4 regions of the Agrobacterium sp. rho-13.3 genome follow, and region 3 is predicted to be linked to each of the others. Evidence: riboswitches for the same ligand, from Rfam matches in the RefSeq annotation. Region 3 holds a riboswitch; each other region holds the start of a gene.
What was found. A riboswitch is a leader RNA that binds a small molecule or an ion and turns the genes downstream of it on or off. The one in region 3 is predicted to bind cobalamin.

Region 1: another riboswitch for cobalamin. It lies ahead of RMR16_RS13105 (DUF1636 family protein); the one in region 3 lies ahead of RMR16_RS11830 (ABC transporter substrate-binding protein).
Region 2: another riboswitch for cobalamin. It lies ahead of RMR16_RS02615 (CbtB domain-containing protein); the one in region 3 lies ahead of RMR16_RS11830 (ABC transporter substrate-binding protein).
Region 4: another riboswitch for cobalamin. It lies ahead of bluB (5,6-dimethylbenzimidazole synthase); the one in region 3 lies ahead of RMR16_RS11830 (ABC transporter substrate-binding protein).

Annotation. Positions count from the first base shown of each region.
Region 1 is NZ_CP192774.1:2,698,084-2,700,280, forward strand. Features, by position in the region: gene cobW (cobalamin biosynthesis protein CobW) at 1-486, opposite strand, end outside; gene RMR16_RS13105 (DUF1636 family protein) at 480-905, opposite strand; cobalamin riboswitch at 1,020-1,231, opposite strand; gene cobO (cob(I)yrinic acid a,c-diamide adenosyltransferase) at 1,337-1,954, shown strand; gene RMR16_RS13115 (cobyric acid synthase) at 1,958-2,197, shown strand, end outside.
Region 2 is NZ_CP192774.1:544,451-546,647, forward strand. Features, by position in the region: gene RMR16_RS02610 (cytochrome c) at 1-543, shown strand, start outside; cobalamin riboswitch at 573-779, shown strand; gene RMR16_RS02615 (CbtB domain-containing protein) at 930-1,112, shown strand; gene RMR16_RS02620 (CbtA family protein) at 1,124-1,840, shown strand; gene RMR16_RS02625 (hypothetical protein) at 1,845-2,174, shown strand.
Region 3 is NZ_CP192774.1:2,396,435-2,398,631, reverse strand. Features, by position in the region: gene RMR16_RS11835 (glucose/quinate/shikimate family membrane-bound PQQ-dependent dehydrogenase) at 1-633, shown strand, start outside; cobalamin riboswitch at 794-1,021, shown strand; partial or broken gene RMR16_RS11830 (ABC transporter substrate-binding protein) at 1,296-2,197, shown strand, end outside.
Region 4 is NZ_CP192774.1:987,385-989,581, reverse strand. Features, by position in the region: gene RMR16_RS04980 (DUF2865 domain-containing protein) at 1-29, shown strand, start outside; gene bluB (5,6-dimethylbenzimidazole synthase) at 355-1,041, opposite strand; cobalamin riboswitch at 1,114-1,314, opposite strand; gene RMR16_RS04970 (hypothetical protein) at 1,346-1,618, shown strand; gene RMR16_RS04965 (phospholipase D family protein) at 1,670-2,197, shown strand, end outside.

The DNA of each region.
Region 1 (2,197 bases), 300 kb from region 3:
CAGTGCCTCGTCATTCTGACGCTGGGCGGCAAGTGCTTCCAGATCATGCGACACCAAGCCTTCGGCCAGTGCCACACCATCGGCAACGGCCACAACGGCATCCACCGTCACGCGACTTTTGATCGCTGGCCATTGGAACGCCTGCACCAGCGGCTTCGGCAGAGCGAGGCCCGATGTTTCGATCAGAATATGCTCGACACGTGGCTCACGGCTCAGAATCTGTTCGATAGCGGGCTGGAAATCATCCGCCACCGTGCAGCAAATGCAGCCATTGGCCAGCTCCACGATGTTTTCTTCCGGGCAGCTTTCAATGCCGCAACCTTTGAGAATATCGCCATCGATGCCGACATCGCCAAACTCGTTGACGATGATGGCAAGCCGCTTGCCCTCAAGCTTTTCCAGAAGGCCGCGCAGCAGCGTGGTTTTGCCAGCGCCCAGAAATCCGGTGATGATGGTGCAGGGAACGCGGTTGAGCGTGGTCATGATGTCTCCTCGGTAAAATGCAAAGGGGGAATGCGGGCAACCATGCCACGCTTTAAAATGTCAGGCCGGCCACGCCAGGGCATCAGGCCATCCGGTGCGGCGGCCAGAAGGCGCGCGCCGGTTAAAAGATCGTCCGCATGGTCCGCGGTCAGCCCGCCAAACACATAGGACCAGCCATCGGCGCTGCGCATCGTGGCGCTGAGGCCGCGCTTGCAATTGGCAAGGCAATTAACGCTGCGCACATCGATGCCCTCTGCCTTGCCAAGCTGAATAGCGGTTTCGGCTAGCAGCGCGCCGGGGCGCGGCTCGGCATTCGGCTCCGCCTCATCCCGACAGCTGCGGCAGACGAAAACGACAACGCCAGAAGCCGTTTTGTCTTGCGCTTTTTCACTGATGCCAGACGATGTCGCTGTAATATCCAAGGGTTCGCTTTCCGCGCCTGCAAATCTTCGGGGTGCGGATATCGAAAAACGCCACGCACAAATGCGCGATCCGCCATTCGATAAGACCGGCTGACCGGAGCACCCCGCCCGGCAGACGTTTTTCCTGAAACGGCAGGTCTCCTGGCTCGCGGTGTGAAGAACGCCTTGCACCACCTTCCCGGACAAATTGTCCAGTGGCTTCACAGTGCAGGCTCACCGCTTACAGTTGCGGGGGCAGCCACGGATTGGTCAAAGTAAAAGACTGAACCGTGTTCCCTCTTAGCTTTTCCCGTTGCCGGAAAAAGACCGTCAGTCCTTAACCCTTATGCCCTGCGGTGCTTTTGTGTCAATGCCGCCCGTCATTGCCGTGCGGGGCGATTTGGCTATAGTCGCCGTCTTGAAAAGCATGCGCCGGGAAGGAATGAGACACCATGACACGCGAGATCAGCGATAGCGAAGCCGAACGCCACCGTGCCAAAATGGTCAACCGCAAGGCCGTGCAAGACGCTGAAGTCTCCGAGAAGACCGTCGAAAAAGGTCTGCTGATGGTCAATACCGGCCCCGGCAAAGGCAAATCCACCGCCGCCTTCGGGCTGGCGCTGCGCATGCTCGGCACCGGCAGGCGCGTCGGCATCGTGCAGTTCATCAAGGGCGCATGGTCCACCGGCGAACAGCAGGCGCTGACCCTTTTCAGCGATAAAATCGAATGGCGTACCATGGGCGAAGGTTTCACGTGGGACACACAAGACTTGAAACGCGATGTCGCAGCGGCCACCAAAGCATGGGAAGAAGCCAAGGTCCTGATGGCCGATGAATCCATCGGTCTGGTTGTTCTCGACGAACTGAATATCGCGCTACGTTATGATTATCTTCCCTTGGAAGAAGTCGTTGAGACCCTGCAAAACCGCCGCCCGAATTTGCATGTCATCGTCACTGGACGCAATGCTAAACAACCGCTTATCGACGCCGCTGATATGGTGACGGAAATGACGCTGGTGAAACATCACTTCAAAGCGGGCGTCAAAGCGCAGTCCGGCATAGAGTTCTAATCCATGACAGCGCGTGTTTTGATGTTTCAGGGAACCGGCTCGGATGTCGGCAAGTCGTTGATGGTGGCGGGGCTGGCTCGCGCTTTCACCCTTCGCGGCTTCTCCGTCATGCCCTTTAAGCCACAGAACATGTCCAACAACGCCGCCGTCACCGCAGATGGCGGGGAAATCGGTAGGGCGCAGGCCTTGCAGGCCCGCGCCGCTGGCGTGCCGCTTTCCGTGCATATGAACCCGGTGCTGCTG
Region 2 (2,197 bases), 1.2 Mb from region 3:
TCCTTTCCCTATGCGTCCTATGCGCGGATGACGCCGCAGGACATCAACGATCTTTTCGCCTATCTGAAAACGCTGCCCGCCAGCGCCAATGATGCGCCGGGGCATGATCTGCCGTTTCCGTTCAACGTGCGCCTGTCGCTGGGCGGCTGGAAATTCCTGTATTTCGACAAGGGACAGCCCCGCGTTCAAATTGCCAATGCGGATGCCGAAGTGGTTCGCGGGCAATATCTGGTGGAAGGTCCGGGCCATTGCGGCGAGTGCCACACGCCGCGCGATGCGCTGGGTGGTTTCCTGAAAGATCAATGGCTTGCCGGTGGGCCGAACCCGGAAGGGGAAGGACGCATTCCCAGCATCACGCCCGGCTCTCAAGCCATCGGTTCGTGGACGAAGGACGATATCGCCAATTATCTCGAAACCGGCTTCACACCGGATTTCGATAGCGCCGGCGGGTCCATGGTCAAGGTGCAGCAGAACATGGCGCGTCTTTCCGCAGAGGACCGCAACGCCATTGCGGCCTATCTCAAAGCGGTGCCTTCGCGTTGATTGGTCATTGACTCACGCCACGTTGCGCCGGATAACTCAAGCGTGATGGTCTTTCCGGGTTCGCCCGGAAAGTGAAAAGGGAACACGATAGAAGCGTCTGCTTTCATTCGTGGCTGCCCCCGCAACTGTGAGCGGATAGCCTGAAAACGCAAAACCACTGGCATCAACGTGTCGGGAAGGTGTTTTCAAGGTCGAGACCCGTGAGCCAGGAGACCTGCCATCACGAAAGTGTCGTCAATACCGGCGGGGTGTCCGGAACAGCACGGTTGGCAGGTCGGATTATTCCGGCCTTTAAAACCATGTGTCTCTTTCCCCGTGGTGAAAGTTGAATGCGGTCGTGCGGCTTTTGATCAGCAATGCGCCCACCCGCACAGGAAAGGGTCACCATGTCTATCCAGCAGAATACGGCGTCATCAGCCGTCTCTTCCAAAACATCGAAAATTACGCAATCGCTGACGGCAGCCGTGCTCGGCCTGTTCATCGTTGGCTTTGTCGGCTTTTCGCATGTCGAGGCCGTGCACAATGCGGCGCATGACACGCGCCACGCCAACGCTTTCCCTTGCCATTAAGGGGAAACGCCATGCCATTTTTTCGCAATATTGTTTTTACCGCCGTCCTCGTCGGGCTGATTGCGGGTCTCGCCGTCAGCGCCATGCAGGCCATCGGCACCACACCGCTCATTCTTCAGGCGGAAACTTTTGAAAACGCCGGTGGCGAAGCCGCTCCCGCCCACAGCCACGATGCCGCCACGCCGGCAGACCACCACCATGATGCCGAAGCCTGGGCGCCTGCCGATGGTTTCGAGCGCAATGCCTATACCATTGCCGCCAATGTGCTGACCGCTATCGGTTATGCGTTGGTATTGACGGGATTGATTTCCCTTCGTGGATCGCAGGGTGGCTGGCGTGAAGGCCTGTTCTGGGGTCTTGCAGGTTTTGCCGCCGTCATGCTGGCCCCGATGATCGGCCTCCCGCCGGAACTGCCGGGAAGCCCGGCCGCTGAACTCGGCGCACGCCAAATCTGGTGGATTTCAACCGTCGCCGCAACAGCGGGTGGTCTGGCACTTCTCGTCTTCAAACGCGGTGAACCGTGGGCAGCCATTCTGGCCGTGCTGCTGATCGTTGCTCCGCACGTCATCGGCGCGCCGTTGCCGCCAGAGGGCGAACATGCGCTGGCGCCTCTGCCGCTGGAGCGTCGTTTTGTGGTTCTTGCCACCGTCACCAGCTTTGTCTTCTGGCTTATTCTCGGCACGTTGAGCGGGTTTTTCTTCAAGCGCTTCGACGCGACAGCGCAATAAGACGATGCCCGACAAGAGGAAGGACGCAGCGGAATGGAGTGATGAACTCGATGCGTTGCGTTTTTCCGTCCCCGGTCATGGCGCGCCCTGTGCCATGCACCGGCTGGCCTTCAAGGCGCTGCTGGCCGCAGAGCCGCTTAAAGAGGCTTGCCTCGCATTTTTTGCAGCCAATGAGCAGGCGTTTTTCACTGCCGCCGCAACCAAGATCACACGGCTCTCGCTTCCTGCCGACCGCAGCCTGCATATCAACAGCCGAGATCTCAGGCGCGCTATGACGGTGGATCACGCCGAAGGACCGCTTCGCGCCTGCCGCGTTCTGGGCCGACGGCCTTGATGGTCTCACAAAGACCCAAAGGG
Region 3 (2,197 bases):
TCCTTGAACGGATCGCTGATCTATCCCGGCAATTTCGGCACATTCAACTGGGGCAGTGTCGCGGTTGATCCTGAGCGTCAGGTGATGTTCGGTATGCCGACCTATCTCGCCTTTACTTCACAGCTCGTGCCGCGTGACCAGATTCCACCGAGAGGACAGGATGAAAAGGGCAGTGAGCAGGGCCTGAACCGCAATGATGGTGCGCCTTACGGTGTCCTCATGGGTCCGTTTCTGGGTCCGCTCGGCGTTCCCTGCCAGGCCCCGCCTTGGGGTTACGTTGCAGGGGCCGATCTGCGCACCGGTGATGTGGCCTACAAGCACAAAAACGGCACTGTCTATGACATGACGCCGCTGCCGCTGCCCTTCAAGGTTGGTGTGCCTGGCATTGGTGGCCCGATGATTACCAAGGGTGGCGTGGCGTTCCTCGGTGCGGCTGTTGACAATTACGTGCGTGCCTACAATCTGACATCCGGCAAACAGCTCTGGGAAGCCCGCCTTCCGGCGGGCGGGCAGGCGACGCCGATGACCTATGCAATGGATGACGGCAAACAATATGTTGTCATCGTTGCGGGTGGACACGGCTCGGTTGGCACCAAAGCTGGCGATTATGTGATCGCCTACACGCTGCCCTGATTTTCATCCACATAAACTGACATTCGAGGCCGGGAAGGGCAACCTTTCCGGCCTCGGTGTAAGAAGATACTGATTTGTTTGGGATTTTTGTTGGCAGTACGCCTTGCTATGAATATGTAATAACATTACAAGATGGATGCTTGACGGGAGGTTTGGAATAGGTCTATCTGCTTGCGACGGTTTCGAGCGAGTGATCGTGAGGAATAATAGGGAATGCGGTGCGAACCTTTTTGGGTTCAATGCCGTGGCTGCCCCCGCAACTGTAGACGGATTGTCTAACCCACTGGCGCTTTGAAAAGCGTCAAGCCACTGCGGATCGATGTCGCGGGAAGGCGGGTGAAAACGAAAATCCGTGAGCCAGGAGACCTGCCGTTGAAAGTTCATTCCAATGTCACGGGCGGGGATGCCCGGAGCAGGAGACGTCATGATTGTATCTCGCGCCGCAACGCGCCTTATTCCATCTGCAAATATCCCGTTTCGGATCGTTTCAGACCATGCCTTTTTGGAGTGAGCCTCCACACATGTGCAAATAAGGCTTTTCCTGTGGAGAGGCCGCTGACGATTTCGGGGACCAATCGGAAATGACATTCAATTTCAGACACACGATCTGCGCTGCGACTTTTGCGGTTGCTGCATTCGGTACTGCCATGCCACCCGCCTATGCGGCCGAGACAAAATATCCCTTGATGCTCAACAATTGCGGTCGTGATGTAACCTTCACTCATGCGCCGCTGCGCACCGTATCCATCGGCCAGAGCACCACGGAAATTCTTTATTTGCTGGGTCTCGCGGACAAGGTCGTCGGCACGGCGGTGTGGATCGGCCCGGTCATCAAGGGTTATGAAGAAGCCAATGCCAAGGTTGAGCGTCTGGCCGATAATGATCCGAGCTTCGAAAGTGTTCTGGCCAAGAAGCCTGATCTCGTCACGGCGCAGTTCCAGTGGCATGTCGGCCCTGAAGGTATCGTCGCCAAGCCGCAGCAGTTCGAAGAATTGAAAATCCCCGTCTACACATCACCTGCCGATTGCGTCGGTAAAGACAACAGTGCCGGTGGAGACGGCGTGCGCCATTCCGTGTTCACGATGGATCTGATCTATCAGGAAGTCACCGAACTGGCGCAGATCTTCAACGTTCAGGACAAGGGCGAAAAGCTGGTTGCCGATCTGAAGGCGCGTGAAGACGCGGCGCGCAAGAAAATCGCCTCTGCGGAGGGCAAGCTTTCTGCGGTGTTCTGGTTCTCCAGCGCAGAGTTGGATATCGACCCTTATGTTGCAGGCAAGAACGGCGCACCCGGGTACATCATGTCCGCGCTCGGCATCAAGAATGTCATCGACAGCGAAGAGGAATGGCCAACGGTTGGCTGGGAAACCATTGCCAAATCCGAACCCGCCATCATCGTTGCCGGTAAAATGGATCGCCGCCGCTTTCCTGCCGATGACGCTGCCGTGAAGCAGAAGTTCTTGAAGGAAGACCCGGTGACGAACCTTATGCCTGCGGTCAAAAACGACCATGTCGTTGTGATGGATGCACAGGCCATGAACCCAACGATCCGCACCATCGAAGG
Region 4 (2,197 bases), 1.4 Mb from region 3:
TGAAGGGCGCTCAGCCGCAGCAGCAGTGAGGCGCGTTGCGCAAAGGGGGGGGGCGTTGGTTTTGCGGTGACGCATATGCAAAGGCAAAAACCCACAAGAATACAATAAACGACAGCGGGTGGGGCTTCCCCCCCCCTCTGTCCTGCCGGACATCTCCCCCACAAGGAGGGAGATTGGCAAGACGCAAACTCCGCATTCTTTCCATAGCGTTTAAGATGGGCGAGACATCGCCACGATTCGATCTCCCCACCTGTGGGGGAGATGTGCGGCAGGACAGAGGGGGGTGAGCCACACCCGCTGCGGTGTAATTGGCTATGTGAAAGACCCCGGTACGTTAAACGTCAGAAACTTCCCTCACCGCGCACCCCACCGATCCCGAAACAGCAACTCCTCCAATGGCAGTCTCTGCCGCCACCCCTTGACCGCCAGTTCCGGCTCACCATACAGCACATCCACCCGGCCAAGACACAGCCACGCAACAATCTCGACATGCGCCGGAATCCCGAGAATTTCGCGGATATCGGCATCGTGGAAAATGCTGACCCAACCCACACCCACGCCTTCGGCCCTTGCGGCAAGCCAGAGGTTCTGGATGGCGCAGACGGTGGAATAGACGTCCATGCGCGGATTGTGCGTGCGCCCCAGCACCACATCACCGCCGCGTGTTGGATCGCAGGTGACGCAGATCGAGAGCGGTGCTTTGCGAATACCCTCCAGCTTCAGGCTGCTGTAAAGCGCCTGCTGCTCTTCAGCAAACATCAGCTTGGCTTCTGCATTGGCGCGGGAAAATGCCTCCCACGCGCTTTGCTTGGTGGCCTCATCCGTTATCAGCGTGAAATTCCATGGCTGCATGAAGCCGACCGAGGGTGCAGAATGGGCCGCCTTCAGCAGCTTCGTCACCAGTTCGTCCGGCAGCGGCTCGGCCAGAAACTGGTCGCGCACGTCGCGGCGTGTTTCGATGGCGCGGTAGACCGCTGCTTTGTCATCGCTGGAAAATTCACCCGCTGGCGAGAGCGCGTGTTGAAACTCATCAGGTCGCATCGTTTATCCCCAACAATGCAAAAGCCGGGCACAAAGCACCCTGCTTTCAAACAACCTGCCGCCGTCCGTGCGGTTGGTCTATCGTATCAGGCCGGTCTTCTGACTTGGCTTCATCCACGCGCTGCCGCCTTCCCGATGTCACTCAGTGGCTTATGGCCACTCCGTGGCCCTTGGCAACCCGCATCCACCTTACAGCGCTGGGCACGTTGCGGATTTTCACCGCATTCCCGATTCTCCCGCTTAAGCGCGGGCACCTGATATTGGCGTTATGCGCAGGTGTTCCGCAGGACGCAAGAAAATCCGCGTGGTCGCAAAGTTTTTCATTTCACCACCGCGCCGGAACCCGGTGCCATCCTACCGCATTCTCTCTGCAAATGGAGGACTAGTCATGGAAGCCTACACCGAACTTCGCCAGCAAATCGGACAGGATCTCGACACGCTCAACCGCAAGGAAAGCCCGAAATCCATTTTCGAGATTGCGGAAGATTATCTTCTCGGCAACCCGACGCTGAAGCGGAACATTGTGGAAGACATTATCAAGGAAGAAGCCGATAAGCGGAACATTGAAATCCATTGACCGCACTCAGATATTGAATGCCGGGGAATTGATGCGGGTGAAACCATCACTGTGAGTGCCATTGTCATAATCGCCATCTTGATCGTTGCGGTGATCGTCGCCAGCCTTGTGCTTGCCTCGCGCCACCGTGACAGGATCATCATCAAGATTGCCTCCACTGCCCTTCCCAAAGACAATGACGCAACGCCGCTCGACCGGCACTGGGCGGATATCCAAGCCGATCATTCGCAGCCCAACGCGCTGTCTCTGGTGCAATCCAATCTGGGTGCCTTCGCCGCAAGGGTCGGCTCCGCACGCGCCGCAGGGCGCAGCCTTGATCTGATGTATTACATGTGGAATGCCGATCTCACCGGCCAATTGGTGATGCGTGAAGTCATCGCCGCGGCAGATCGCGGCGTAAGGGTTCGCCTGCTTCTGGACGATCTTGGCGTTTCCATCTCGGACCGGGCTTTCCACGCCATCGACAGCCACCGCAACATCGAATTGCGCCTGTTCAACCCCACCAAGGCGCGGGAAAACGTCTTCCGGCGCGGGCTGGAAATGCTGGTGCGGTTCCGCAGCGTCAATCGGCGTATGCAC